Regions from separate parts of the Frankia sp. R43 genome, predicted to be linked through region 2. Evidence: riboswitches for the same ligand, from Rfam matches in the RefSeq annotation. Region 2 holds a riboswitch; each other region holds the start of a gene.

Region 1 (9,827 bases), 180 kb from region 2:
CGTCCGGGCCATGCCCGCAGACGTCGCCGAGCAGCACGTGGACGGTGCCGTCCCTGGTGGAGACCATGTCGTAGAAGTCTCCGCCGAGCAGCGCCTGCCGGTGGCCGGGCCGGTAGCGGGTCCGGTGCTCCAGCGTCGCGTCGTCCATCAGCGGCCTGGGCAGCAGGCCGCGCTCCAGCCGGGCCTTCTCGTCCGCTCGCAGCTCGGACTCACGCAGCGCCCGCGCCGCGGTGTCGGCCCGCTCACGCTCGATCGCGTAGCGCACGGCACGGACCAGGTCCCGCCCGTCCACCTGGCCTTTCACCAGATAGTCCTGCGCGCCCGCGGCGACGGCCTCGGCACCCCGGTGCTCGTCCACCAGACCGGTGAGCACGACGACGGGCGCCCCGCCGTCGATCGACAACAGCCTGTCCAGCGCGGACAGGCCCTCGCTGTCGGGCAGGCCGAGGTCCAGCAGGACGCAGGCGGTGTTCTGGGTTCGTAGAACGGCCTCCGCGACCGTCCGCACCCGGGTGACCTCGACTGGGGCGGAGACCTCGTCGAGCAGGGCCGACACCAGGAACGCGTCGCCGTCGTCGTCCTCGACGAGCAGCAGTGGCCAGCTCACGCCCGCCAGGCGTGCCGCCTCGCCCTCGGCCGCGGATGGCCGCATGGCAGGGATCTCGCTTGCCGTCACTTCTCTCCAGGCAGGGGCGACGCCACGCTGATCGGCGGGCACCAACAAATACTGACAGGTAACAAGTAATGGTTGTAGCAGCTGACTAGGAGAAGGTAGCGCCGGCCGCGCGGCGGAACGTGTGCTTACGGCCTCAATCTCCGGAAGTTCCGGTGCCCGGGTGCCCCTGGTCACCGGTCGGGCGCCCCAGCTGGTCACTGGTCGGACGCCCCAGCAGGTACCAGCCCCACAGACCGGCCGGTGCCGGCGCGCGGACCGGACGGCCCGCCACCGCCCGGGCGTCCATCGTGTCCAGCAGATGGTCCCAGTGGCCGGCCAGCCGGGCGGCGAGACGGCTCGCCAGGCCCGCCCGATGCCCAAGATGCGGGTGCGGGCGGGTCGGTGCGCGCCGCATCGCCTGCTGGACGTCCTCGCGCAGCCGCAGCAGCTGTGCACCGGCCAGCCGCTCCTCGAGATCGCTCAGCAGCCGTTCCTCCACCCGGGCGTGCGCCTGCCCGAGCTCCACCAGGTTGGCGCGGAGCTCGGACACCCCGCTGCCGGGCTGGTACCGGTCGCCCTGCACATACTGCTCTATCCCGCGCATCATGCCGGCCGCCTCGCGGGCGGTCTCGCGCAGCGCAGCGGTTCGGGCCGGCCCGTCCGGAACCGCCGTGGCGGCTGTCGGGTACACGACGCCCTCCATGACGCTCAGGTGCGCGCTGAACGCGGCGACGGCGGCGTCGATCGCATGCATGGCCAGCCGTGGATCCGCCGACGGGCTCTGGGGGCTGCCGGTGTTCTTCGCGAGCTCCTGCCTGGCCAGCTCGAAAAGATCAGCCGCATCGCGGTGCGTCTCATGCACCAGGCCCGAGAGCGTCGACACATCCGCACCACCGGCGGTGCCGCCACTGCCGGTGCCGACTCCCGCACCGGTGCCGGTGCTGGCGCTGGTCGCCTCATCCTGGTGAGCCATGACCGCCTCCCGTACGTCCAAGCTACGCCGGCCGCCCCCCGCACGCATTCACACCGGACGAACACCATGCGCACCCAACTTCGCCGGAAATGCTGGTTCTTCCCCGATCAACGCCGGAGGATGCCTACGGACCGGATGGAGTCAGCTACTGTTCAGTACATGCTTGGCAGCGTCGCACCGGCCACCCTGAACGAGGCGATAACCGTCGCCCGTTCGCGACTCGGCCACGCCCGCCGACGCCTGACCCACGGGGAGCTCCCACCGCTCGGCCATCTGATCATCAGGCACCAGCTTCCCGTGCCCGACGGGGTCGAGGCGTTGTGGGCCATCGTGTCGACCTGGCCGGATCCGCGGACGATCCACGGCCGCAGCCTCAACGACGGCGCGCACCCGGCCCTGGTCCACATCCGGATGGGCAGCCCCGTGGTCGTCCCGGCCAGCTCCGTGATCGACTGGGCGGTGATCGACGGCACCGCGGAGATCGAGGAGGGCGGGTGGACACGGGGCCTCACGGCCAGCCAGTCACCCCGAACGGCCAGCCAGCCGCCCCGAACCGCCGGCCAGCCGTCCCGAACCGCCGGTCAGCCGTCCCGAACCGCCGGTCAGCCGTCCCGAACCGCCGGTCAGACTCCTCGGACGGGCGGTCAGCCGCCCCGGGCGACCGGTCAGTCGCCCCAGCCGGTGATCTCCGCCCCGCGGGGATGCTCAAGGCGGTAGGAGAGCCCGATCTCCCGGCTCGCGCCCGGATCAAGCTCCAGGTTCCAGGTCAGCAGCCCCAGCTCGGTGTGCTCGGCCGCCGCCGGCTCGGCTGACACGTCCCGCACGGTGATGCTCTCGTGCCGCGGCACCGGCACCTGATCGCGGACCGTCACCCGGGCCCGCATGGACGCGTAGTTGGTCACCAGGATGGTGTAGGCGACGTCCGTCCGGCGGACGTTGCCTACCATGCGCCGGCCGGTGCTCCGGCGAGCCAGCCTGCGCTCGACCTTCACTCTGTCGTCCACCCCGAGCTGCAGCTCCAGCTCGCCGCCGGGCGGGATGAGGTCCAGCCTGCTGGTGCCGACGAACTCCCGCTCGTGGAAGACCGACACCCGCCCGGCCGGGAGCGTGTGCGCGGAGGTGTTCACGACCGCCGCCCGCAGATGGGCCTCCGCGGCCAGCTTCGGGACGGTCAGGTGGTCGAGAACCGCGTCGAGCTCGATCACGGCCACCGTCGCACGATGCGGGTCGCCGTCAGCGGGCACGGCCACCGGGCGCGGGGGACGGTAGGTGGACGCCGCGCCCGCCGACTCCAGCACCGCCGTGGCGGCGGCCATCGGCGGCGCCGGTACGGGCGCCCGCCGAGGCGCCGCGGCGAGTGGCATCGCGGCGCCCGCCTCGGTGGGCATGCCGCCGACCAGCACCGGGCCCCCGCCCGGCGCCGCGAGCGCCCCCCGGATGTGTACGGACTCCGGCGTACGCCGGATGTCGACGAACTGCGGGTCCAGTTCGGGAAGCCTGAATCCGCTGGCGGGACGGGCTGTCGACAGTCGAAGATCGGTCGCGGGCCAGTCCTCACCCGTGCGCTGGCTGATCATCGCGAACCAGGTCAGCGTCACCCGCTCGCCTTCCAGCCGCGCGTCGTAGCCGGACACCCACGAGGCCGACCCGACCAGGTAGGAGACCTCCATCTCCGCCATCTCCGCGGCGGTGTCGCTGTCCGCGGGCAGCTCCAGATCGGCGGGCAGCTCCAGATCGACGAGGACCGCGCGGGTGTCGGGCACCGGCTTCGCCCCGCGGGACTCGATCAGCCGGCCGATCATCGTCAGTTCCTTCTCCGCCTCCTCCCGCCGCCTGGCCAGCTCCCGCCGACGCGCGTGCACACCGGCGATCTGTGCCGCGAACGCATCGCCGACGGAGACCAGCTGGCCGGCGGCATCGACGTCCCCTGGGCCGGCCGGACGTCCGCTGCCGGCAGCCCAGCCGCGGGCCAGCGCGCCCGCCCCCACCCGCGCGGCGACGTCGAGGAAGATGCGGCGGGCCCGCTCGGTCTCGTCCTCGTCGCCGATCTCGGCCAGCAGCGCGCGCAGCTCGTCCTGACGGGCACGCAGGTCTGCCAGGGCACCGGCATCCGTTGTCGCCCGCGCCTGGGACACCACCCGCACACCCAGTACCCGGGCCGGGCCCGTCCCGCCCACCCGCACCGAGTTCTCGTCGAGGCCGATGGGCAGGCCGCCCACGACCGCCTCGACCCGGGTCACACCCTCCGGCAGCGCGGAAAGATCGAGTGGGCCTCGACGGGTCACCCTGGCGGCGGTGGGGTAAACGACAACAGCTGTGATCGGCGCGTCCAGCGCCACCGCGGCGGTTCCAGCAACCGCGGCGGCCTCGGTGACCGCGTCAGCCTCGTTCGGGGTGTCCGATGTGTCGTCCGCCACGGCAGCCATGCGGTCACCCTACGGGCAAAACGATCCTTGATCGCCGGTGGCCCGCAGACCCTGGCCAGCCCTGGTCGGCCCTGGACGGCCCTGGACGGGCTCGGTCGGGCCCACCCGTCGGGGCAGCCCCGTCGCCGCGCCTTGCCCCCGGTCGGGTTCGCCGGCACGGCCCCGCCGGCCGTGCCGGCTCCGCCGGGACGTCGTCGACCGCCGGGTCGGTCGACCGGCGCGCAGCGTCACCGGTCTCGATCATCGAGCCGCGAGTCGCGATTACCCTGCGACACGACGAGGGTGGCCGTACGGCCACCGGAGGCCCTCGGCCTGATCCATCCGCCGGCGGCGACCACGGGGCAGGTCGACATCACGGCCACACGCGGCGCCCGTCCGGTTCCCTCCCGCCGATCTCCCGCCCGGCGGCACAATCCCCCCAACTCGACCATCTCATCGCGCGCCCAGGAACCCAACCGCCGTGGCCGGTACCGATGATCGGATCCGACACCGACCATCGCAGCACGGACAATCCACCGGGACGGGTCTTCCGTCCGTGCCGGTGCGAAGTCGCGCGCCGAACCGCCGCGCCGAACTGCCGCAACGGGCAGGTGGACCGACCGACGAAAGCCTTACCTCCCAGCGGCGGGCCGATCTCTTTCCCCGCCGGGAAGAGCAGCGTCGAGCAGGTCACCCGACAGCCGCGGGCCGCCGTGGCGCGGGGCGGCAGCTGCCGCGCACAGCAATGCCGAGAGATCCGGGCAAACCGCCCCGGCTGTTTACGGCGCCGCCGTCGGCCAAACTGATCAGCGTTGCCCGACACACGCCGCAAGCATCTGGGCAGACGAAAACATGGCCCGGTGAGCCCGTCGCGGATCGCGCCGGGGATTTCTGACGATCGCCGCAGGTTCGCCCGGTGGGATCTGGCGGTTGCCGCTGGTGGTGACAGTGCGGGGGGCGGGCGATCTCCTCGGCCACGGGGCCGCCCGCGAGCGCGGCCGTAGCTGCCGGGCAGGGTCTGAGGATTGTGGTCACGAGAACAGCCGCAATCCTCGACTCCTCGAACCGCGGCTTCGAGCTGCCACCACGCCCGCCACCACCGCCGGAGGGGACCTGAGGATTATGGTCGCGAGAACAGCCGCAGTTTTCGACTCCGCGAACCGCGGCCTCGAGCCGCCGCCGTGACCGCCACTGCCGCCGGACGAGATCTGAGATCTGAGATCTGTGGTCGCCAGGGCGCGGGTGGCAAAAATCCCGAGAAGCGGCGGATCCGGGCGAGCGAATTCGGCTGGGCAGCCCGGGCTCGTCCGCCAACGGCGATCCCAGCCAGGTCCACCCGACTAACCGGCCTTGATCGATGTTGTTGCACGACAGGATCCTATTCTTAGGAAACCGTCCAAAACCGGTTCACATACTTGCTCCACACGGCGCCATCCGGATCCACCGACACATCCACACGGATCGGCTGCACACTGATGATGACGATGACCGGGCATCAGCCAGGATCGCGGCTCCCGGCCATCGCCACCCGCACCCCGCCCATGCCACGGGGCCATGACGGTCGTCGCGATCGATCACAGGCCACAAGCCACATCACTTATTGTGACGATCAGTCGGATGGCATCCAGTGGCCAGAACGGCGCAAGCCACTCGCCCGCCGCTTCGCTCCGTCACATCCGAAACCTTCCGTTGTCGACACGGAGATCTCCGATCGCTGGATCACACGGCAACCGGTGATGATCCATCCAGTCGGGTGCATCCGTTGGTCGACACCCGTCTGGTGGCCTCGACGCGCGCCGTCGTCCGTTGACTATGTGCCGGATCCTGCCGACCGCACGCCTAAAATCCCATGCGTCGACTAACGTAACCAACCGTGTCGGAACTTCGGCGATGGTCGAGAGCGGGGCGATGGTGCGCCTCCAGGCTGCCTTCCGCCCAGATCACGACGCCCCTCCAGCAGGCCCGCACCGCAGGCCGCGGCCGGAGTCAGCCATGACGCACCCCCAGCCGAGGCGACACGAGCTCTCGCTCCTGCCCGGCCGCGGCGATCTGATGGCCGAGCTCGCCAGCCGCCTGGAGGCTCTGGACGCGCTGCTCAGCCGGCTGGAGGACGCGGAGCGCCAGGCCGCGGACGCCGGCGAGCACATCATTCGCACCAGGCAGTGGCAGGAGGACACGGTCCGGACGCTCCAGGAGGAGCGAGCCCGGATGCGTCAACGCCAGCAGGCTCTGGACGATCTCGCCGAGCACGCGCGCGCGGCCGTCGAGGCCATGCAGAGCAGCTACCGCACTCTTCCGCCCGAGGTGACACAGCTCGCGATCGAGCTGCAGGTGCTCCACAACTCCGGGTTCCTGAGCCGCCGGAGCGGCCGTCCGCGCTGAGCCGGCCGTCCGCGCCGAACAACCGTTCCCCTGGGCAGGCCCGTCCACGCCGAGCCGGCCCGTCCACGCCGAGCCGCCGTCCGCGCCGAGCCGCACCCCTCCGTGGCCGTGCTTCACGGCCCGCTCCGGCGTCTGTTGCGGGCCGCCAGTTCGGAACTTCTCGTCACCTAAAGTGTTTGTCCGTGATCCTCGTGTGGCCGTCCAAAAACGTGACGTGAAGCTCAGCACCCCCTCTGACCTGGGCAGATGCGCTCCCGCAAGGGGCACTTCTTTGCACACTCGGTGTAGTTGGGGGGGACTAGTGTTTACCCACACCATCCGTGTGGACTAGTCTCGCTTGCGACGTCACGACAACACCGGGCCGAACGCCGAATCCTGCCCGCGGCCCCGGTGTCCCCTCCGAGTCGTCACCTCGGGCAGGAGCGGGGGACCCACCTCCACCGACCGGCACCAAGTAGTGGTGCGGGTCTAGGGGTGAAGTCCATCGCACGAAGGTCGCGCGACGGACCGGGCAGCCCAGCCCGAACCCGACAGCTCACCTCGCAGGCGTACGGGAAGGAACGCAACGTTGTCTGCGCAAAGCGTGCAGCTTGATACCGAGAGACGCCGGCAGCAGGAAGGCCGCGGCCGCCACCGGGCACCGTCAGCCCCCACGGCGTCGAGTCGAGCAAGAGCCAGGGCCCGAGCTGTGGCCGCCGTCACCACCGGGACTGTGGCAGTCTCCGGGGTCGCGCTCGCCGGATGTGCTCCGGACACCAACGCGGACGCTGCGTTTGATGAGGCGTCGAACACCGCCCCGATGACCCTCGCGACGCAGATCGGCTCGCGACTGGCCGTCGACGGGGCCATCCAGGTTGCGTCCGTGGCCGGCAGTGGGTCCACCACCGTGCTCGACGCCACCACCGACATCTCCGCGCCGACCCTCTCCTCGAAGGTCGACGTGGGCCTGCGGGTGACCAACCCCGAGGTCACCGTCAACGCGAACGAGCCGGTCAACATCGGTTTCTCGCTCTACGACGAGCAGACCAAGGCCCCGCTGGCCGACCAGCTCATCAAGGTCCAGGTCAAGCTGCCCACCGGGTGGGCGACCTTCCTGCACCTCACCACGGACGACCGGGGCCAGGCCTCCTACACGGCCCGAGTCCTGACGACCACCAACGTCACGGCGATCTTCGATGGTACGGACTCGCTGCAGTCCGCCCACTCCGAGAACGACGCCACCCTGACGGTTCGCCCCCCCGTGCCGGCGCAGGCCTCCCGTCAGGCCGTCCGCTCGACCGTCGAGGTCGAGACGCCCGTCGTCAGCGTGAACGTCGGAGCGAACACGATCGGCGAGAAGGCCGTCTACCTGGCATCGCTCCAGGCCGGCAAGCCGTACATCTACGGCGCGGAAGGCCCGAACTCGTTCGACTGCTCCGGGCTCGTGCAGTACGTCTACAAGCAGCTCGGCAAGAGCGTGCCCCGCACGACGGACCAGCAGTACGCGGCGACCACGCACATCTCCCAGTACAACAAGGCCCCCGGCGACCTGATCTTCTTCGGCACCCCGGGCAACATCTACCACGTCGGTATCTACGCCGGCGACGGCAAGATGTGGGTCGCCCCGCACAGTGGCGATGTCGTCAAGCTGCAGACGATCTACACCACTTCGTACCTGGTCGGCCGCGTCGCCTGAGCACCGTGAGTACCGGCCGGCCCACCTTGCTTTGCCGGCTGGCTCCGGGCTCCCCCCTGTTCACCTGATAAGCCGCACGCACTGACGGGGCAGCACGGATCGCCCTGTCCTCGGAACGAGCCGCCGCGCGATCTCCCCCTCCGGTCGCGCCCGGCTCCCGCCGCCGGGTCGGCGTTGGTCGGGATTGACTCCGGCCCGGCGGTCACCAGATCCGATGTGTGGTCCCCTGCACCGGACCGCAGCCTCACCTTCCGCAGACCTGCGAGCACGCCCCGTAGCCCGCACCGCCAGGAAGTGCCTGACGCCGCGCGACTCGCGCTCGCCGCGTGACCGTCTCGACACTTCCAGCACTTAGGCCGTTGCGACATCATTCTACTTCGGCATAAGCGGTGTAGATGCGGCGCAAACCGTCCAGAATGCGACCATCGGGCATCAACACCTGCCGCATAAACAAAACAGAACCACACGCGCCACCCACCCGGATCCGCAGATCGTAGATCCTTCCGGTGGGATGGACGTCAGATCCCCCCCCATCTGACGTCCATCCGGCCGGAAGGCCTCGGACTCCGCTGGTCGCCGTTCCGATCCCCCCCCCATTGGACCGGCGGCCAGCGGACCCTCCGCCACCCGGCCTCCTTGTGGCCTGTCGACGCCGTTACCCCCCTCCCGGCGACGCCGACAGGCCACGCGGGCCCCGACCGTGACTCCTCACCGGGATCACGGTCGGGGCCCGAACAGGAAATCGGCGCCGACGGCCGGAGGCAGCACCTCCGGCGCCCCTGGAGCCAGCCGAGAGGCAAGACCGGCAGGCCTGCTGATCCAACCTTCACCGGATCCGCAAGACCCGAATTGGCCAGCGGCTCCGCGACATCCTCGGCCGCCGCCGGACATCCGAGCTAAGTGACTAGTTCTTTGCAACTAGAGCAACTCGGCTGGAGTATGACGTGGCGGCCGATGCGGGGCCGATGGAGTCAGATGCGGGGCCGACCCCGCACCCCACACCCGTCCTCGTCGCACCCACCCTCGTCCCACCCGTCTCGTCGAGCCGGACTGTCTGTCACACGGTCCGGTGCAGGTCGCGGGAGAACTTCCACAGGGCGTCCGTGACGCCCTTGTCCCACTCGGTCTCGGCGAACCGGCCATGCGGCGTGACGTTGTCGCAGGTCGGCCCGGGCTCGGTGTCGAACTGCCCCACCACGCCGACCGCGGCGTAGATGGGCGTCGCCGAGGTGCAGGCCGCGAGCAGCGCCAGCCGGGCCCCCTCGCCCATGCCCCAGAGGTACACCCGGTCCAGGTCGATGTCGGACCGCTTCTCGTCCATATAGCGCACGACGTCGCTCAGGTACTGCACGTCCGCGCCTTTCGGGTCGTCCAGTCGCCAGGTTCCGGCGACGGCCTCCGGGAAAGCGAGCGCGAGATCCTTGCGATTCGCCAGCGAGGACACCTTGCTCCCCTCTTCCAACGTCTTCGCATCCGAATTGTCATCGTGCAGGATGATTACCAACGGCAACGGGTCGCCCGGATCAGAAGGCGCCTGGACGAGCAGTTCCCGGCCGGCCGAGGGATAGCTGTCCGGGATGGTCGCCTTTTCGACCTTTGGATGGCCCCGTCCCGCGGCCAGCCACCAGACGACCACCAGCACGACGCCAATGATGATCACGTTTCTCTTGTTCTTGCCCCACCAACCGGCAAGGGGATTCGACGCCACGATGCAACCGAACCACACCCCACGCCCGG
Region 2 (9,827 bases):
GCGTGCCGAATCGCCTTGGCAGTCTCCGGTGCGGACATCAGCCGGGAGGAGCGTGCGGCGGCCAGCGCGCTGGCGACCCTGAGTGCGCGGACGCAGAACACCGCGGTCGGCCTGGTCCGGCCCGAACGGTAGGTCGACAGCCTCGAGGCCGAGGTACCCAGCGCGACGGCGAAATCTGCCTGGCTCAGGCCACTGTCAGCCAACGCGCGATCCAGCAACGCGATGACCTCACGGGTGTCCCGATCGGGTTCCACAGGCACCATCCTATCCGTGGGTTATCCGATTAGATAAGCAGACTGGCGAGCGGCCGGGTGCCCGCGGCCGAGGGCGGGTCTCGGCGTGTCCAACGGCTGGACGTCGGCGTGTCGACTTCCACAGGGCAGAAGCGCTGGAACGTCCGCGGCTTCCCGCCCCTGGCGAGCCTTCGGCCCTGTCGGTCCCGTGGGCGGGCCGCCGCCGGTGCCGGGGCGCGCCGCATGAGCAGGGATCTGATCCGCCCGCCCTTTTTCTGGCGAGATATCGCGTGAATCGGGCGATATCGTCCCAGCCTCCCGAAGGAGCTGTGTCGGTATTTCGGTCACTTTGTCTACCGTCATCGGCGGGTGATTTACCTGCGCTCTGAGCCGGTCGGGAGCTGGCCCAGGAAAGAAATTCGCTGCGCACGTGGAGCAGTCGCGGACGCTCTGCACAGGCCGGTTCGCATGCCGGTATTGAACCGGTGACGCTGGCCGTACAGCATCGGGAAAATACGGGCATGGCTGGTCGTGGAGGGGCTGTGGTTGGGGCTTTTCAAGGTCTTCCGGTGGTGAGTGGTGCTCTTCACAGGGGTCTGGAAATCGTGGGTGGGTGGTGGGTAACGTTGGTGACGTGCTTCCGACCTGGGGAGTGCGCATCGGGTGGCACGCTGAATCCCGCCCCGCCCGGTTGGTTGAAGGCGATCTGTGGGCGGGAGCGATTTTTCTGCCGGTGCCGTGGCTGGCTGGTCTGACGTTCGACGGCTGGTGTGGTGCGGATTTCGCAGGTGTGGGGAAGGGTATTTATTTTGTCCCTGATGACTTCGGGTGCTCGCAGGAACCGTCGTTCCATCCGTCGTGGCCGTGCTTTGCTGGTCGCGCCGGTGTTGGCGGCGACGATTGGTGGCGGTATCGCGATGTCCCAGCCGGCGGGTGCTGCGGCGCGGCCGGATGCGCATAGGTTCCTGAGTGCTGTGGTGCCGTGTGAGTCCGGTGGTAATCCGCGTGTGGTGAACTCGATTGGGGCTGGTGGGCTGTTCCAGTTCATGCCGGGTACGTGGCATGCGGTGGGTGGTAAGGGTCTGCCGCAGAACGCGAGTGTGGCTGAGCAGTGGAAGCGTGCGCATATTCTGTATGCGCAGCAGGGTTCGAGCCCGTGGGTGAGCTCGAAGCCGTGCTGGGGCCACAAGGTCTGAGTTGATCGATCGATGCGCTGATCCGGTGTCGCGCGGCCTTTGTGGGTTGGCTGTGGCTGGGTGAGGTGTGTCAGGGCTGGGGCTACCGCCCTGGGTATGACGCCGGTGCGCCCGTGACGTTCACAAGACGTCCGGGCGTACCGGCGTTTCCGCGTCCACACCGCTTGGCCTGAGGCCCTAAGCAGCTCGGCCGGCCTCGACGCGGGCCCACGGGGCTTGGGAAAACCGGGCTCGCAAGGGCCACAGGGCTCGCAAGGGCCACAGGGCTCGCAAGGCCGCGGATTCGCGGGACTCGCGGGCTACGAGCCCGGGGCGATGCTCTCGGCAGGGCCGCCGATGTGGATCCAGTCGGTGCCCGACCCGGAGTACATGTACACACCCTGCTTGTCCGGGGTCAGCGAGTACAGCCGATTCCCCGTCACCACGAACTGGGCACCAGGACCACCCACCAGCTCCCAGTTCGTCGACCGACCCGAATAACGGTAAATATCACCCGAACCCGGCGCTATCGAAAAAAGACCATACCCACCACCGTAAAGCACCACCCCAGGACCACCGATCTGCACCCAGTTCGTCCCCGACCCGGAATACACATACACACCCTGCTTGTCCGGAGTCAGCGAGTACAGCCGATCACCCGTCACCACGAACTGGGCACCAGGACCACCCACCAGCTCCCAGTTCGTCGACCAACCCGAATAACGGTAAATATCACCCGAACCCGGCGCTATCGAAAAAAGACCATACCCACCACCGTAAAGCACCACCCCAGGACCACCGATCTGCACCCAGTTCGTCCCCGACCCGGAATACACATACACACCCTGCTTGTCCGGAGTCAGCGAGTACAGCCGATCACCCGTCACCACGAACTGGGCACCAGGACCACCCACCAGCTCCCAGTTCGTCGACCAACCCGAATAACGGTAAATATCACCCGAACCCGGCGCTATCGAAAAAAGACCATACCCACCACCGTAAAGCACCACCCCAGGACCACCGATCTGCACCCAGTTCGTCCCCGACCCGGAATACACATACACACCCTGCTTGTCCGGAGTCAGCGAGTACAGCCGATCACCCGTCACCACGAACTGCGCGCCGGGCCCTCCGATGACCTCCCACCGGCCCGGGGAACCGAGGTACCGGGAGATGTCACCGCTGTCCCGGCTGGTCGCGAAAAGGCCGTAACCTCCGCCGTAGAGCTTCCCGGTGGGCCCGCCGATCGGAACCCAGTTCGTGCCGGACCCCGAGTACACCTCGACACCGCTGCGGTCAGGGGCAATCCGGTACACCCCGCCGCGCGCTGTGGTCGCGCGGCCCTGCTGCTGCGCCGGCAGGCCGGATGCCGGCACCGCCTGGGCGGACGGCAGGGCAGCGGCGTTCCCGGCCCCGGTGACCGCCGAGCCGCCAGGCACCGAACCGGCGGCCATGCCCGCATCCGAGCCGGAAAGCGGCACGCCGCCGCCCGCGACGGAACCGGTACCGGCGCCCGGGCCGCCTGACGGCGACGAGCCCGTCAGCACCGAACCCGTCTCGACGCCCGGGTCGGCCCCGGGGTCGTCCCCACCGGCCAGACGATCGACAGGCCCGTTGTGCCGGGTCAGCAGAAGCACGGCCGCGACGAGCACCACGAGCGCGGCGACGGCCGCGGCCAGCACGCCGCCGAGCCGGGACCGGCCGCGGCGACGACCACGGCGACGACCGTCGCTGTCCGGCAACGTGGGCGTCGACGACTTCGCTTCCTGCGCGGGCGCGGGCGCGGACGCGGGCGCGGCCGGCAGTGCGGACGCCACCTCACCCGCGGAGTCCTCCGCGCCGCCGAGGGTGCCGACGGTGCCGCCGGCTCCCTCGGAATCCCCGGAATCCCCGGATCCGAACGGTTCCTGCGGGGTGAGGACGTAGCGCGTCAGGTCGGCGAGAACGGTCGGCGGCAGCCAGCCCTCGCCGACGCGAAGCCGTTCGTCTGTTGACTGCCTCCGACACAGGCTGATCAGATCGGTGGGGGTGGGCCGGGCCGCCGGATCCTTTTCCAGGCAGCGCTCCAAAATGCCGCGGATCTGCTCCGGGCAGCTGTCCCAGTCGGGCTGCTCGTTCACGATGCGGTGGAACACGGCGACATCCGCGCCGAACGGCAGCTCGCCGGTGGCCGCGTAATAGGCGGTGGCCCCGAGCGAGAAGACGTCACCCGAGGTGTCCAGGGCTTTCCCGCGAATCTGCTCGGGCGCCATGAAGGCGGGTGTGCCGATCGGTTCGCCGGTTCTGGTGAGCCGCACCGACGACGCCTCGACAGCTCGGGAGATGCCGAAGTCGATGACCCGCGGGCCGTCGGCGGCAAGGATGACGTTCCCCGGTTTCAGATCCCGGTGGATCACGCCCGCCACATGGATGGACTGCAGTGCCTCGGCGACCCCGGCGATGAGCACGAGGACGCTTTCCACCGGCAGCGGGCCCTGGCGGGCGACGGCCACGGCGAGGGAGGGCGCCGCGACGTAGGCGGTCGCCATCCAGGGGCGCGGGGCCTGGGCGTCGCTGTCGATGACCGGGGCGGTGTACAGGCCCTGGACGCGTTGGGCGATCGCCACTTCCTTCTCGAAGCGGCGGCGGAACTCGGGGTCGGAGGCGAACTCCGGCCGGGCGACCTTGAGCGCGAGCGGCCGGCCACCAGGGGTGTAGGACAGGTACACCGCACCCATGCCACCGGCGCCGATCCGGGCCCGGAGCCGGTAGCCGCTGATCTCGCGAGGATCCTGGGGCGTGAGCGGATTGAACACCGCATCCGGGGCCGGCCCCGATCCGTCAGGTGCGCCTGGTGGCGTACCGTTCATCGGTCTCCCTCAGGGTCGGGTTCCGTGCCGCACAGCGGTGACCAGCACAAACAGCCCAGCGCCGGCCATTCAGCCAAAACAATAGCCAACCCTGACTCTATGCATCATTCAGGGCACGGCACGCGAGACCTCGTCCGCGGTCGCCGCTCCCGCCCCACCCCGCCCCGCCCCGCCGCCTGAGGCGACCAGCCATGACCGCGGCCCGGCCGCCAGCCGACCGAACGCACAAAATGCCGGTGTGCCCGGACGTCTCGTGGACGTCCGGGCACACCGGCATGATCACCAGAGCACCGACTCCGGCACGGTTCTCACCGGGAGGTGCTCCGCAGTGCGGCCCGAGGGCTCACCCGGGCTCAGACCTTGTGGCCCCAGCACGGCTTCGAGCTCACCCACGGGCTCGAACCCTGCTGCGCATACAGAATATGCGCACGCTTCCACTGCTCAGCCACACTCGCGTTCTGCGGCAGACCCTTACCACCCACCGCATGCCACGTACCCGGCATGAACTGGAACAGCCCACCAGCCCCAATCGAGTTCACCACACGCGGATTACCACCGGACTCACACGGCACCACAGCACTCAGGAACCTATGCGCATCCGGCCGCGCCGCAGCACCCGCCGGCTGGGACATCGCGATACCGCCACCAATCGTCGCCGCCAACACCGGCGCGACCAGCAAAGCACGGCCACGACGGATGGAACGACGGTTCCTGCGAGCACCCGAAGTCATCAGGGACAAAATAAAAACCCTTCCCCACACCTACGAAGTTAGCTGTCGGGTTCGAGCCGGAAAAGCCCGGCCACACAGTGCGTGACAGGTCGACCGCACTATGCGGCTTCACCCCGAGGACGCCTGCCTACGACGCCCGGGAACCTGGGTCCCCCGCTCCCGCCTACTGGATGTCGAAGCACCGGGCGAGGCGGGATTCGGCGTGCCACCCGATGTGCGCTTCCCAGGTCCGGAAGCACGTCACCAACGTTACCCACCACCCGCCCGCGATTTCCAGGCCTCCGTGAAGAGCACCACTCAGCACCAGGAGGCCTTGAAAGCCGCTGCCGGCCTCCTCGACCCGGTGGAACGCCCCTTTCATGCCGCCGACATTCCATCAGCGTCAGCATCCCGCCACAGCACAACCGGAACCACCGTGCACCCGGTGACCGCCGGACTCGGCTGCGCGACGAGAAATTCTCCGGCCCGCGGAGAACACATCACGCGAAACAGACAGAACGCCGCCTGGCCACGGGGCTTCCGGCCGGCAGTGCGCGGGGGATTTGTCGGTACTATCCCGCGATTGGCGACAGAGATGATGGTTGACGCCATCCGCCGATATTCGAAGTATAAGTCGCGACGCACGTCGCAGAGGAGCTCGCGATGGACAGCGCACCGCCGCCGCAGAAGACCAGCGAACAGCCACCGCCGATCCTGGTCGCGCTCGACGCGGTCAGCCGGCAGAACCCGTACCCCACCTACCGGTCGATCCAGGAGAGCGGAGCGTTCGTCCGCAGTGAGGTCCGCGGCTGGGTCACCACCATCATCACCGGGCACGCCGACTGCTCCGCGGTCTTCCAGAGCCCGGACCTGGGCAGCGGCTACTCGGCCGGCCTCCACGCGGGTGCCCATCGGTCGACCGGATCCGACGACAGCGGGCTGAAGTCCCTGCTCCGGAAGGACCCGCCGGAGCACACCCGGCTTCGTGGCCTGGTGAACCGTGCCTTCACCCCGGGGGTCGTCGCGACCCTGACCGCCGAGATCACCTCGGTCGTCGACACCCTGCTCGACGCGGCTCTCGCGGCCGGCGAGGTCGACATGATCGAAGCGTTCGCCCGCCCGCTGCCACTGTCGGTCATCTGCCGCCTGCTCGGCGTCCCGGCCGAGGACGAGCCGGTCTTCAGCGAATGGGTCGTCCCGCTCGTACGCGGTCTGGCCCCCGACATGACCCTCACACCGGAGGACCTGCGCGCCCGCGCCGAGTCCACGCACTCCATCCAGGACTATTTCCGTGGCCTGATCGCCGAGGTCCGGGCGAAGCCACGCGAGGACCTGCTCAGCCAGCTCGTCGCAGCCGGGCAGGACAGCGACGTGCTCCCGGAGCAGGAACTGCTCGACCTTTGCATCCTGCTGCTCCTGGCCGGGTTCGAGACGACGGTGAACCTGATCGGCAGCGGCATCGTGGCGCTCCTGCGCAACCCCGACCAGCTGGCGCGGCTACGGGCCGAACCCGAGCTCGTACCGGCGGCGATCGAGGAGATGCTCCGCTACGACCCCACGTTCCCCTTCCTGATCCGCACCGTGCTGCGGGACACCGAGCTGAACGGCCATCCGTTCAGCCGCGGCGACAGCGTGGTGATGCTCATCGGAGCCGCGAACCGTGACCCTGACGTGTACCGCGAACCCGACCACTTCGACGTCGCCCGCTACGCGCAGACGACCAGCGCTCCCCGCCACTTCGGTCTCGGCCTGGGCATCCACTACTGCCTCGGTGCGCCGCTCGCCCGCGCCGAGGGCGCGATCGCGCTGCGTGCCCTGCTCGCCCGCACCGAGAAGATCACCCTGCTGGACGAGCCCAGCTACCGGCCCAGCGCCTGGGTACGCGCGATGAGCCGGCTGCCACTGCGCCTCTCGGCGTAACCGGGCTCTCGGCGTAACCGGGCTTTCGGCGTGGCCGGCCTCCGAGCGCTAGTCCCGCTGCACCCGCGGCAGCGGGACGGCGCCGTGATGCGAGGTCAGCCCGCCGTCGGCGACGAGCGTGGTGCCCGTGATGTAGGAGGCCGCCGCGGAGGCCAGGAACCAGACGGCGCCGGCCTGCTCGTCCGCACGGCCCCAACGCTGCAGCGGGATCCGCTGGCTGCTGGCCTCCACGACCGCCGGCTGCGACAGGTACGGGGCCATCAGCGACGTCTCGGTCAGGCCGGGCGCCACCGCGTTCACCCGGATGTTCTGCGCCGCGTAGTCGACCGCCGCGGCCCGCACCAGATTGATCACCGCGCCCTTCGACGCGTGGTAGGCCCAGTTGCCGGGATCCGCCTGCAGCCCACCGCTTGACGCCGTCACGACAATCGAGCCCCCGCCGCCGGCCCGCAGCACCGGCGCGACCGAACGGATGCCGATCGCCACACCACGGACGTTCACGGCGAGGATCCGGTCCAGCCGCTCGATCGCTCCGTCGGCCTCCCAGGGCACGGTCCCGCCGATGCCGGCGTTGAGGACGGCCACGTCCAGGCGCCCGAAGCTGGCGAGCGCGAGCTCGGTCATCCGTGCGCCGCACTCCTGCGTCGAGACGTCCGCGACCAGCGTGACCACCTCCGGCTCCGGACGAACGGCTCCGTCGAGGCGGGCAGCGGGCTGTGAGGCGGGGGACGCGGGCGGGGCGGAGGGAGCAGGCGGTTCCGCGGAACCGGCGTCCGCGGCAAGGTCTGCCAGCCCGGCCAGACCGGCCTCGTCCGCGTCGACCGCCACCACACCGAACCCGCGGGCGGCGAACAGCTCGACGCAGGCCCGGCCGATGCCGGAAGCGGCGCCGGTGATGACGACAGCCTGGGCGACCACGTGACCTCCGCGCGTCTCCCGACCCGGCGCCGCCGGCTCGGCCTGACCAGATCGATCAGCCAGCAGAGTCTCGCCGACTGGCATGAACGGGACGGATCGACCAGGTGAGGGCCGGCGGTCGGCTCAGGGACGTCCGATAGCTCGGGCCGCCGCCGGCACCACGCTCGAGTAGCCAGGCTTCCCCGCGGTATGGAGACCGGAACCGCCCCACATGGGCCGGCCGGCGATGCTGCGCGGCTGCTGCCGGGCAAGCTTCCCGGCGATCTGGTCAGCGATCAGCTGCAGTCGTTCCGTCGGAGGGGCCGGCTCGTGGTTCGTGTACGTGACGGTCACCTCGACGTGATCGACGAGGAAGAAGAGGGTGTCCATCGCGATGTCGTAGGTGACTCCCTGGCCTCGTACCTGCACCGTCGCGCGCGCATACCTGGCGGCTCCGGTCGGCGCCGGGGGAGTCTGGGCGCCGGTCAGCTGATATTCAAGCTCATCGCCGTCGGTGCTGCGCTCGTCGATTCTGGCCTGGGTCTCCCTGCCCCAGCAGTCCGCGAACCAGGGATTGGACCACATCACGGTCTCGAAAACAGCCTGCTTCTCGCTCACTATCTCGGCGGAGGAAAGGATGATCGCGCTCTCGCCATCGTCACTCACGAAACTCGCGCCGGCAGCGACTGCCTCGATCTCGTAGTCGAGCTCCGCCATGGAAAAGCCGACGCAGTCCGCGAACTCAGGGGAGTAACGTTCCTCGGGCTGGACAGCGGCGGCGGCATCGACGGGCACACCGGTGAAGCCGGCCGTCGCCGGGCCCTCGGTCAGCACGAAGTCCTCGGGCCACAGACCCAGCGCGCTCGGCTCCGGCGTTGCCGTCCCCGACGGCGTACCGGCGCTCGGCGTGGCCGTTCCCGAGATGACCGTGGTTTCGAATCTCCTGACCATGTCGCCGTCACCAGAGCACGACGAAACGGTGAACGCGATGACCGCCAGGAGGAGGCCGTGGCGCTGCAGCGGGAGCTGTCGCGGTCGGTTTCCGAGGACCGAGGGCGGCCGCTGGCCCGCGGTGTCCTGTGTCAGCACGGCATCCTGACCCGCGGCCGGACCGCACCGGGCCTCGCCCGGTGCCCGCCCACCCAGTCGAAACAGATCGCGAACAGCCATGTCTCACCCACCCCCACGTACACGCCATATGGACATCAATGCGCCCACAACGCCGCATGAACGCTATGGGCGCACTGGTGTTGTCTACTCAGGCCACCGCGCCTCAGGCCACCGCCGGAAGCACGGTCGAGGGGTCAGCCTTCCCCGCGGCCTGGAGCCCGGTACCGGCCGACGTGGGCCGGCCGGCGATGGGGCGCAGCTGCTGCTGGGCCAGCTTGCCGGAGATCTGGTCAGCGATCAGCTGCAGCCGATCCATCGGCGGGGCGGGCTCGTAGTTCGTGTACGTGACGGTCACCGCGACGTGATCGACGATGAAGACGAGGTTGTCCACCGCCATGTCGTAGGTGAATTCCTGCTCTCGCACCTGCAACGTCACGCGCAGATACCCAGCGGCTCCGGTCGGCGCCGGGGGACGCTGGACCCCGGCCAGCTGATATTCGAGCCCTTCGGGGTCGGCGCCGGACTCGTCGATTCGGGCCTGGGTCTCCCTGCCCGAGCAGTCCGCGAACCGGGGATTGGCCCACATCGCGCGGACGGCAGCGGCCTGCTTCTCGGTCACTATTTCGGCGTAGGACGAGATGAACGAGTCCCCGTCATCACTCACGAAGATCGCGCCGACAGCGGTCGCCTCGGGCTCGTAGTTGAGGTCCGTCGCCGACAGGCCGAGGCAGTCCGCGAACTCAGGGGGGTACCGTTTCCCGGGCTGGACAGCGGCGGTATCGGTCTCGGCGGGAACGCCGGAGAAATAGGTTGTCGCCAGGTCCTCGGTCAGCACGAAGTCCTCGGGCCACAGACCCAGCACGCGCGGTGCTGACGTGGCAGGCCCCGGCGAGGCCGCTCCCGAAGTGACCGCGGTCTCGGGCCTCGCGGCGA
Region 3 (9,827 bases), on a different contig from region 2:
CCTGTCCAGGTGCGCTGGTCGAACTGGTAGGCGCCGTAGAAGCCGTTGCCCGTGTTGATGGCGTAGTTGCCGCCGGACTCGCACTGGCGTAGCCGGGCGAAATCATCCGCCGTCGCGGCGCCGGCAGGGGCCGCGGTGACGGCGAGCCCCGTTCCGACCAGGGCCGTGACGGCCCCGGTGGTCCGCAGGACACGGGTGGCGGTGGACGGCGGCTGCGCCGCGCGGTGCCTGCCACCACGACCGGTCGAACGGACGGGATCACGATCATGCGACCGCATCAGGTGTCCTTCCCGTCGCCTGCGGGGTGAGCTGTCGGGTTCGGGCTGGAAGCTGCCCGGTCGGCGTACCAGGACCCGGCCCGTCCTCGCGGACCGGTGTGTCCCGGCTGTATCGGTACGCCGGCTTAACCCCTAGGACGCAACGAATGCGCCCGGATGGTGGGTCCCCCACTCCTGCCCTGTGTCGTCCGCTCCAGTACCGGCCGAGTGGACGGGGGCAGGATTCGGCGTCCGTCCACACGACCTCGCCCCGGGGGGAGGCGAGTGGGCGGAACTGTAGCGAGATCTACCTACATGACGCAAATCCCGCTGGCCAGGGCGGGATCGGAAAGGACCATATCGGAGTCACCCGAACGGGCCAATTGACGGATGGGTGGAGGAGATGGTCATCACACCCGAACCGCGCCACATTACCGTCCCCTCGACATCTCGGACGCACCGGGGGTCCGTCATGCGGCTGGCGCCCCTGCCGGCTTCAGGCCGGGACGGTCCATGACCCGAGGAAGGTCCATGACCGGCGATGCCCGCTCGGCGGCCCAGGCCTGGGCGCCCGGGGACACGGGGCGGCGCCAGGGAGGGTCGGCGGCGGGCGGTGGGGGGCCGGCGACGGCGCCGGCCACCGGCAGCTGGAGAGCGCCGACGCCACGCCCGCCTACCGGGATCGCCGGTGTGGGGCGGGTACCGATCTGGCCATGACCGGTGCGGTGAGGTGGCGTCGTCGAGGGAGGTCGTTCGGCGCGGCCGTGGAGGGAATGCGCGCCGAACGCATCCCGCGGGTGATCGAGATGATCGGCGGGAAGGCCGCGACGCCCGGACACCTGCCCCGAGGCCGGTACCGCTCCGGCGGTGGGGCTGTCCGGGTCCTGCGACACGCGGACCGTTGGGGCGCTCCGCGTTGCGTCCCGCGCGCCACGGCTGGGTCAGCGCCGGGCGGGCGGGCCGTCGCACGTCACGGCGACTGGATGAGACGCCTTCCGGGCTTGACGGACCGGGAGGAACGTCCCGTCGGGCGAGGTGCTCGACAACTCGGATGTGGACAACTCAGATGTGGATCAGGTGTGGACAACCGCGCTGGGACGGTGCAGCCACGGTCGGGTGGTTCCTGGGGCTCCTGGCATCACCGCGCCCGACCGGGACGGAGCGGGCGGGTGCGGTGAGCCTCCCCGGCGCGCGTCCGCGCTTTCGGGGCTGGGAGGAGGGAGGGACGAGGATCCGGTCGGACGGCCGTGAAGGCCCGCTCTCGCCGGAGCGGGAACGCAGTCGGTGGGCCGACCGTTGTCAGGCGAGGACGGCATGCACGCCCTCGACCGACTCCCGGTTCGCGGCGGGGTCCCTGTCAGCGTTGAGCCTTTTCCATCGTCGGCTCCGACCTGCGGTATCTCCGGTCGTGCACCATGAGATGGGAAGGCTCGTCGATCCGGTCCGGGCGGGGGCTTTCCCCGTGCAGCCGGGAGGGTTCGGCTGTGGAAGGCAGGTTGCCCTCACGGGGTGCTGGCTGTCGGTGCCGCGCGCTGGGGCCCGCGAATGAGCGGGCGGGCAGGCAGGCGACCGAGTGCTCCGCCGGGGCGGGCAGGCGTCAGCCGAAGGTGGCCGCCCAGGTCTGCGGGCCGAGGACGCCATCGACGATGAGGCCGCGCGCCGTCTGGAAGTCCCTGGCCGCGGCTGCGGACTTCGGCCCGTAGCAGCCGTCGACGGCGAGGGAGTAGCCGAGGGAGTTCATCTTTTCCTGCCAGGTCTTGATTTCGTCAGTGACCTGGTTGTGTACCGACGCGAAGTAGTTGCGCGTCAGAGGGGGCACACCCGTGGTGGCGACGGGCTGCGCGACCAGACTGGTGCGCTCGGCCGTACGGGAGGCCTGGCTGCCTGACCCCGACGACGACGCGCCGGGTGAGAGCTGGTCGCCGCCCATTCCGCTCCCGCACACCGGCCACTGGCCGAATCCGGAGCGGAGCGCGAGCTTCAGCGCCGCCTCGTCCTGCAGGGCGGGTGGAGCGGTGTGTGGAAGGCCAGAGTACCCCAGACTCTGCCAGGTCCCGGCGGAGAACTGGTAAGCGCCATAGTAGCCGTTACCGGTGTTCGTCGTGTAGTTGCCGCCGGACTCGCATTGCCGCAGACCTTCCCAGGTCGTTGCGGCATTCGCCGGTTGGCTGATGGCGATTGTGCCTCCGACCGTCGCGACAAGGACGGATACGGGGACGAGGGTGCGGGCCCGGCTGCGGGTACTGCTGCGGCGTTGTCGGCCACTGGTACGTGCGTCGGACATGCGTGAGTTTTCCTTCCCCACGCCTGCGAGGTGAGCTGTCGGGTTCGGGCAGGGAACAAGCCCGGCCGCATGTCAGGAACTCCCAAATCCTGTGCCTTCGACAGCAAGGAAGACGGTTCCTCATTGCTGTCAACGGCCCTGCGGCTTCACCCCAAGGCCACCAGGTTCGGTGGCCGGGTATTGGTTCCCCCGCTCCTGCCATCGGGTTTTTGTTTCCGGCGGATGGGGGCAGGGATTCGGCGTGCACCCGTCGGGTGCCCGGCCTGTCTCCGGGCACGGCGAAGACCATAACCACAACGTCGGGCGAGGCGACAAGGATTGAATGGTCGACGTGAAGAAGAGCACACTCCCGCGCGCCTTCTTGAGATTGGCTGTGGGCCCTGGTATCGCGCGCGCACGCGCGCTCATTAACTTGGTGGGCGTTTCGTGGTGGAGGGTTCGGGCCGACTGATCACGCTCGCGAAAGATCACCGGTATTGCCTGCGGTGCGAGCTATTCGCCGGAATCGGAGCCAAGGCTACCGCTCACTGCGGATCTCGTCACTAACGAGGGTAAAAATTTATATTCTTGTACCGATGGGGGTTCGGGCGTCGCGTCATGTGAGATACGCAATCGTAACTATGAGTTAACGTAAGTGTATCTTTCGTCGCCGACGAGCCTGTCGGGGGGTCGGATCGAGGGCTCGGAGCGCCGCACCGCCGAGGCCTGGAGTGATCTTGTGGGGGTGCGTGCAGACTCGGGCGTCATCGTCGCTGTGGCACCCATGGTGCCTCTCGGTGTCTCTCTGGTAGCCGATGGTCACATCGGTGGCAATGTGGCGAATGGCCGGGCCCGTGGCGACCGGTCCGGCCAGCCCGCTGTGGACGGCGGCGCGAACTATGTCCCCGCGCTTCGGTGCGGGACGGGTCGGGAGAGCCTGCAGCGAGCCGGACGTTTCCCGGTCTGTCTGGACGAGGCCGGAGATTCCGGATGGCGGGCCCGCTGCCGCGGTGGTGCGTTCCGTCCACCGATTCGCTGCTTGGCGCTGATCCCTCACTGCCGTGCGAGCCCGTGGGTGGCCGAATCGGCCGAAGAGGCCACATGGCAGCCCACGCGAGGCTTTGCCCAGGCGTGGGCGGCCTTGGCATCGAGGTGTGGTCTGAGCAGGTCGTCGGGCCGCGTCTACTTCCGCGCGGGATCGGACCACTGTGGCCCTGAGGGTGTCCTGGCTCGGTATGGCGGGCGATGTGCCGTCGCCAGGCCGCACGATCTTCGTGGGGTTCTTCCGGGTGCTTGACGTCCCGGATCGCGGCCGGGCGCGGGCTGGTCACCCGCTGGAGACCTGTGAGTGAAATAGATCACACACTGCTGCCGGCCGGTCGTCCGGACGGGTGAACGTCAGCGGCCGGGCGTTGGCGGTTGAGATCACGTGCGGGCGTGGCGGGGGTGCTGGGCGGCCGGGGCGGGCCGTCGTACTGCCCGCGGCGACAGGGAGCCGGAGCAGTGGGAAAGGAGATGCCGGGAGCAGCGGGAGAAGGAGATAAGGAGAGGGAGATGGGAGACAAGGAGGAGAAGGAGGAGATGGAGGAGATGGAGACAGGGAGCGGGCGACGGGCCGCGGGGGAGCGGTGCGCCAGGAGCCGCGGGGAGCGGAGAGGCCAGGAGCCGGAGCCAGGCATGGGCGCGGCCGCGATCGGTGAGCCTTCTCGATCTCACGTTGTCGGGCGCTGTGGCCCACAGGCCAGAGCCGACGATGGAAAAGGCTCGGTCGGCGCGCACGCGGACGATGCACCGGGCGGCATCAGGCGAGCGGCATCAGGCGAGCGGAGTGCTCCCGGGAACGTGGGCGCCCCCGGGAGCATGAACGGACTACTGAGGTCCCTGCCGGACCAGCGTGGCCCGGCTCAGATGTCGGGCAACGGACCGGGCAGAGCCCGGATGACGTCGGTCAGACGCCGATCGAACGGCCCGCGGACCGCAGGTCAGAACAGGCCTGGGCGACTCGTGCCGCCATCGAGGTCTCCGCGGCCTTCCCGTAGGTGCGCGGGTCGTAGGCCTTCTTGACCCCGACCTCGCCGTCCACCTTCAGGACCCCGTCGTAGTTCCGGAACACGTGGTCCACGATGGGGCGGGTGAAGGCGTACTGGGTGTCGGTGTCGACGTTCATCTTGATGACACCGTAGTCGAGCGTTTCGCGGATCTCGGAGAGGTCCGAGCCGCTGCCGCCGTGGAAGACGAGGTTGAACGGCTTGGCGTCGGCACCGAGGCCGAGCTTCTCGGCCACATGCTGCTGGCCCTCGCGAAGGATCGCAGGCCGTAGCTGGACATTGCCGGGCTTGTACACGCCGTGAACGTTGCCGAACGTCGCGGCCAGCATGTAAGCCCCCTTCTCCCCGGTTCCGAGCACCTCGGCGGTGCGGAACATATCGCCGGGAGTGGTGTAGAGCTTCTCATCGATCGCGCCGACGACGCCGTCCTCCTCGCCGCCCACGACGCCGATTTCGACCTCCAGCACGATACGTGCGGCCCGACAGTCGGCGAGCAGCTCGTCCGCAATCTTGAGGTTTTCCTCGAGCTCTACCGCGGAGCCGTCCCACATATGGGACTGGAAAAGCGGATCCCGCCCCTGCGAAACTCGCTCACGAGAGATCGCGATAAGTGGGCGAATGTAGGTGTCGAGCTTGTCGGCCGGGCAGTGATCCGTGTGCAGCGCGATGTTTACCGGATATGCTTTGGCGACGTGGTGCGCGTACTCTGCGAGTGCCTCGGCCCCGAGCACCATGTTCTTGATGGTCGTGCCTGAAAGGAACTCGGCGCCGCCGGTTGAGACCTGGACGATTCCGTCACTGCCGGCCTCCGCGAAGCCCCGCAGCGCCGCGTTGAGGGTCTGCGACGAGGTCACGTTGATGGCGGGGTAGGCGTAGGCGTTCGACTTCGCCTGGCTGAGCATCTCGGCGTAGACGTCTGGGCTGGCGATGGGCATCGGTGGAGCTCCTCGAAAGGTCTAGGGGCGCCCGACCGCCCGGTGGCACCAAGCCACCGCGGGCCGTGGCGCCGGACGCGCCGCCGAACCCGCCACCACCCCCCGGAGATCCCGGGGCGCGGTTGCGCCCGACGCGTGCCGACGGCAGGTGTTGGCCGAAGGGTATGACGTCACCCGGCTCGGACGGGTGTGGTTCCACGTGACATCGCCGGAAGCTGGTCGGATGTCTCATCCTGATCGCGCTCCGGCGGCAGACTGGCCTCGTGGACATCGAAGACCTCTCTGGGATGACCCTCTACGCCATCCTCTTCGCGGTGATTTTCGTGGAGAGTGGGGTCCTGGTCGGCTTCTGGCTCCCCGGCGACACCGTGCTGTTCGGTGCGGGTCTGGTCGCAGCCGACCCGTCAGCCGACGTCTCGATCCTCGTACTCGCGCTCGGTGTGCCGGTGGCGGCGAGCCTCGGCGCCGTTGTCGGGTATGCGACCGGCCGTCATCTCGGCCGCCCCTACCTCGAACGCCGCCATGCGGGAGCGCTGGTTCGAACGGAGGACTTCTACCAGCGCTTCGGCGCGGCCACACTGATCGCGGCTCGGTTCGTGCCCTGGGCGCGGACGTTCGCCCCGGTCCTGGCCGGCGCGGTGTCGATGCCCAGGCACCGGTTCGGCGCGGCAGTGATCGCCGGGGCTGTCATCTGGGGAACCGGCCTGGTCCTGCTCGGCTATGCGGCCTCAGCCGTTCCCGGCCTGCGCGATGCCGCGGTCTGGATCGGGGTTGTGGTGATCGTGGTGTCCGTGCTCGCCGGGGCGGGGGGCGAGCTCATGCGCAGGCGGGTGGCCCGCTCACGGAGCGTGGAGGACCCCGCGGGTACGAGTGCGGGCTGATCCGCTCCCGTACCCCGCGTCGTCCCAAGCGCGCTGCCGCATTGGGTGTCCGTTGCTCGTTCTGTCGTGATCAGGTCCGTACGGTTACTGATCGTGGGCTTCGTCGGGCAAACGTGTGGTCGTATGAGCGATCACACCGAAGTGCCGATCACACCGAAGTGCCGATCACGCCGCGGCTGGAATGCGCGCGGAACCTCCTGAACGCGCGGGTACGGGCCGGTCGGATTCCGGCCGGCCGGGCCGGTCGCGCCCGGTTGGTGGACCCCGATCCCGCGGCGGACGGGTACGGAGGCCTTCCTGCCGGCCTTTGATCGTGTTCGTGGTCCTGCTGGGTCTGGCGGCGGTCTCCGGTGTGGGTGTGCCGAGCATCGGCGTTGCTTCGGTGGCGTTGCCGGCTTCGAGCGCCGAGGCGGCCAGCGCCGCGATGTCGGATCGTGGCGGTCAGCTTTCCGCCGATCACGCGCGTGTCGCGGCCGGTGTGGACACCGCGCCCGCGGGTGCGTCGAGGAGCCGCCTGCCCGCCGTGGTGATCCCCAGGGCGGCTCCGCGTCCGGTGGACGCACGCCGCACGGCGGACCCACCGACTGCGAGGCGGGCGGCGACTGCGCCGTCGGCGCGGGCGCTCGCGCACCCTGTGGTCGTCAGCCGTGGTGACGGCGAGATCCATGAGGGCACGGACGATGACGCCAGGGGGATCTCCGGGCCCGGTGGCAGTTCAGCGCAACCTGGCAGTTCGCCACAACCCGGTGGCACCCGGCCGAACGGTGGCCAGCCCGGTCGCACTGCGTCCGGTGCGACCGGCACCGACGCGGACGGATCGGGCGACGTCGAGTCCGGGCAGTCCGGGCAGTCCGGGCAGCCCGGGCAGGTCGGTAGGCGACCGGTTGCCGCCGGTCAGGCCGCCGCAGGTGGGCCGGAGCTGCCCGGTGTCCCAACGACGGTCAACGGCCCGGCAACGGTCAACGGCCCGGTAGCGGTCGCTGGGCCGGAGCCGGCCGCCAGCGCGGGACCCGCAGGCCCCGCGCAGTCCGGTCCGGACAGCGTTACGGTCGCTTCCCGGCCGGAACCAGCGCCGGCTCAGCAGCCTTCCGCATCCGCCACCGGCGCCGAGCCCGCGACGGGCGCCGAGCCCGCCACCGGCACAGCGGCCGACTCAGGCACAGCAGCCGTCGGCCCAGACGCAGCCGTCGGCTCAGGCACCGGCGCGGCCACCGGCACCACGCCTGCCGCCGGCACGGCTACCGCTGCGGGCGTCGAGCCCGCCGCCGTGGCTACCGCCTCCGGCGCTGCCGCTGACAACAGTGCCGCGCTCATCGCGCAGGTCATCGCGCTCACCAACGATCAGCGCGCCGCGGTCGGATGCCTGCCGCTGGCGATCGACTCCCGCCTCAGTGCCTCGGCGCAGGCCCACAGCGACGACATGGCGAGCCACAACTACTTCAGCCACACCGGGTTGGACGGGAAGTCACCGTTCGACCGGATCACGGCCGCCGGCTACGACTTCTCGGTCGCGGCAGAGAACATCGCGGCCGGTCAGCGGGCCCCGGCAGCCGTGGTCGCCGACTGGATGGCCAGCCCGGAGCACCGGGCGAACATCGTGGACTGTGAGCTCACCCAGATCGGGGTCGGGTACGCGACCGGTGGTGACTACGGCACCTACTGGGTCGAGAACTTCGGCACCGGTGCATGAGAGCTGCTGGGCAGCATCACACATGCGGCACACGCTGCCTCGCTTCTCGGTGAGGCACCGCGAATCTGACCGGCCGGCGCCGGCGACCCGCCAAGTCCCTCTGAAGATCTGGCGATTCTGCTCGTTCGGGAGTCTGTCGCAGATGGCGCCGATCAAGAGCGCTGGTCGGTGGGCGGGGAGGTTCGCACTCCACGAACGCTGCCGGACCTCCGCCTCCGAGTGTCCGCTAGCCTGGCGGCCCGGTTTGGCGAGTCGCAAGAGTGAACGATTTTGGTCGGTGCAACGACCAAAATCCTTCTTTCTTGCGGGTGGCCAGGCGGCGTCGCGCCCATTTTGCCCCTTTTGAGGAACTATCGGTGCTGCGTGGCGGTGCGGGATCATCGATGGGTGGATGTGCGGGTGGGGTTCGCATCCCATGGGCATGGCTCCGCAAAGCCCATGCTGGTGGCCCGGCATCCGCCGCGCCCCAGGACTCTGCCACGGGCTCTCCGGCTCCGGCGACCACGAACCCCTCAGATCCTGGCGGCGGCGGCAGCAGCGGCAGCGGCGGCGGCGGCAGCGGCAGCCCGGCCGGGGCGGCAAGTCCGCTCGCACCCGCCACCTTTGTGGACGTCCCATCTGTCCGGCGGCGAGCTGTCGGACGTACCGGGTACGATCTCTCGCCACCGACCCAAGGTCGGGCGGATCTCGTCCGGCGAGGTCGGCACCAGTAGATCACGTATTCTCTGGTCCAAAACGGACCGGTGTGTCGGATTCCGTCCGTCGGCACGCGCGGAGCGCGGACCAGCCGAGCGGATCGGGCAGCGGGTGGGAGGGCGATTGGCTCGGTCGGTGGTCACCGGCGCGGCCGGATTCCTCGGTGGCGCTGTGGCGCAGGAGCTCCGCCAGCGGGGCGACGAGGTGGTCGCGCTCGACGTTCGGCGTGGGCCCGGTATCACGCAGGCCGATGTGACGACCGCTGGCGACTGGGAGAAGGCGCTCGACGGTGCGGACCTGCTCGTCCACGCCGCCGCGGTGGGCATGGGCGGGGTCGGCGAGCTCACGCCGGTGCGGGCGGGCCGGGTGACACCGCCGAGCCGTGTCACCACCGCGCAGATGCGCAAGGTGCTGCTCGGCGGCACCGCGACGGTGCTGGACGCCGCCCAGCGAGCCGGTGTGGGCCGGGTGATCCACCTGTCCTGCGTGAGCGCGCTGGGTGGCGACACGCCGATGCTCGCCGACGAGTCCGCGCCGGTAGGTCTCACCGGCGAGCCACGTGCGGACGCGATCGCCGCGGCCGAGCAGACGGCGAACGCCGCCGCGGCGCACGGAGCGCCCGTCACCGTGCTGCGGATCGCGGACGCCTACGGCCCCCGTGCCGGGCGTTGGACGCTGTGGCCGGTGCTGCTGATGCGCGCCGGGCGGTTCGTGCTCGTCGACGGCGGCGGAGGCCGGCTCAGCCCCGTCCATGTCGACGATGTGGTCGCGGCGGTGACGGCGGTGGCCGCCGCTCCCGTCGATGTGGTCGCCGGCCGGGTGCTCCATGTGACCGGTCCCGAGGCGACGACCGGCGCCGACTTCTTCGGCCGCTATGCGGCGCTGGCGGAGGTCAGGCCGCCGAGATCGGTCCCCGCACGGCTGTGCGAGGTCGTTGACGCGGTTGATCGGCTGCCCGGCCGGTCTCGGTCGGCGTCAGGCCGCCGCCCCGGGCTGCTTCGCGGGCTTGGCGCCAAGCTCGTCGTGAACGTGGATCCGCGGGTGCGGGTGGATCTGG

The links. A riboswitch is a leader RNA that binds a small molecule or an ion and turns the genes downstream of it on or off. The one in region 2 is predicted to bind cyclic di-AMP.
Region 1: it holds a riboswitch for cyclic di-AMP, as region 2 does, so the genes downstream of both, ACG83_RS22925 (C40 family peptidase) here and ACG83_RS42745 (transglycosylase family protein) in region 2, are expected to answer to the same signal.
Region 3: it holds a riboswitch for cyclic di-AMP, as region 2 does, so the genes downstream of both, ACG83_RS26590 (transglycosylase family protein) here and ACG83_RS42745 (transglycosylase family protein) in region 2, are expected to answer to the same signal.

The regions. Positions count from the first base shown of each region.
Region 1 covers NZ_LFCW01000005.1:465,447-475,273, forward strand. The annotation lists gene ACG83_RS22900 (PP2C family protein-serine/threonine phosphatase) at 1-652, opposite strand, end outside; gene ACG83_RS22905 (hemerythrin domain-containing protein) at 810-1,628, opposite strand; gene ACG83_RS48035 (hypothetical protein) at 2,151-2,306, opposite strand; gene ACG83_RS22915 (DUF4139 domain-containing protein) at 2,294-4,054, opposite strand; gene ACG83_RS22920 (hypothetical protein) at 6,026-6,415, shown strand; cyclic di-AMP (ydaO/yuaA leader) riboswitch at 6,811-6,978, shown strand; gene ACG83_RS22925 (C40 family peptidase) at 7,104-8,090, shown strand; gene ACG83_RS22930 (PHB depolymerase family esterase) at 9,148-9,816, opposite strand.
Region 2 covers NZ_LFCW01000005.1:641,117-650,943, forward strand. The annotation lists gene ACG83_RS23525 (helix-turn-helix transcriptional regulator) at 1-263, opposite strand, end outside; gene ACG83_RS42735 (transglycosylase family protein) at 1,052-1,429, shown strand; gene ACG83_RS42740 (serine/threonine-protein kinase) at 1,729-4,257, opposite strand; gene ACG83_RS42745 (transglycosylase family protein) at 4,611-4,988, opposite strand; cyclic di-AMP (ydaO/yuaA leader) riboswitch at 5,001-5,201, opposite strand; gene ACG83_RS23540 (cytochrome P450) at 5,631-6,887, shown strand; gene ACG83_RS23545 (SDR family NAD(P)-dependent oxidoreductase) at 6,936-7,805, opposite strand; gene ACG83_RS23550 (hypothetical protein) at 7,929-8,873, opposite strand; gene ACG83_RS23555 (hypothetical protein) at 9,058-9,827, opposite strand, start outside.
Region 3 covers NZ_LFCW01000006.1:508,912-518,738, forward strand. The annotation lists gene ACG83_RS26580 (transglycosylase family protein) at 1-278, opposite strand, end outside; cyclic di-AMP (ydaO/yuaA leader) riboswitch at 280-518, opposite strand; gene ACG83_RS26590 (transglycosylase family protein) at 1,855-2,541, opposite strand; cyclic di-AMP (ydaO/yuaA leader) riboswitch at 2,548-2,793, opposite strand; gene fbaA (class II fructose-bisphosphate aldolase) at 4,469-5,503, opposite strand; gene ACG83_RS26600 (DedA family protein) at 5,791-6,384, shown strand; gene ACG83_RS47005 (CAP domain-containing protein) at 6,704-8,074, shown strand; gene ACG83_RS26610 (NAD(P)-dependent oxidoreductase) at 8,894-9,827, shown strand, end outside.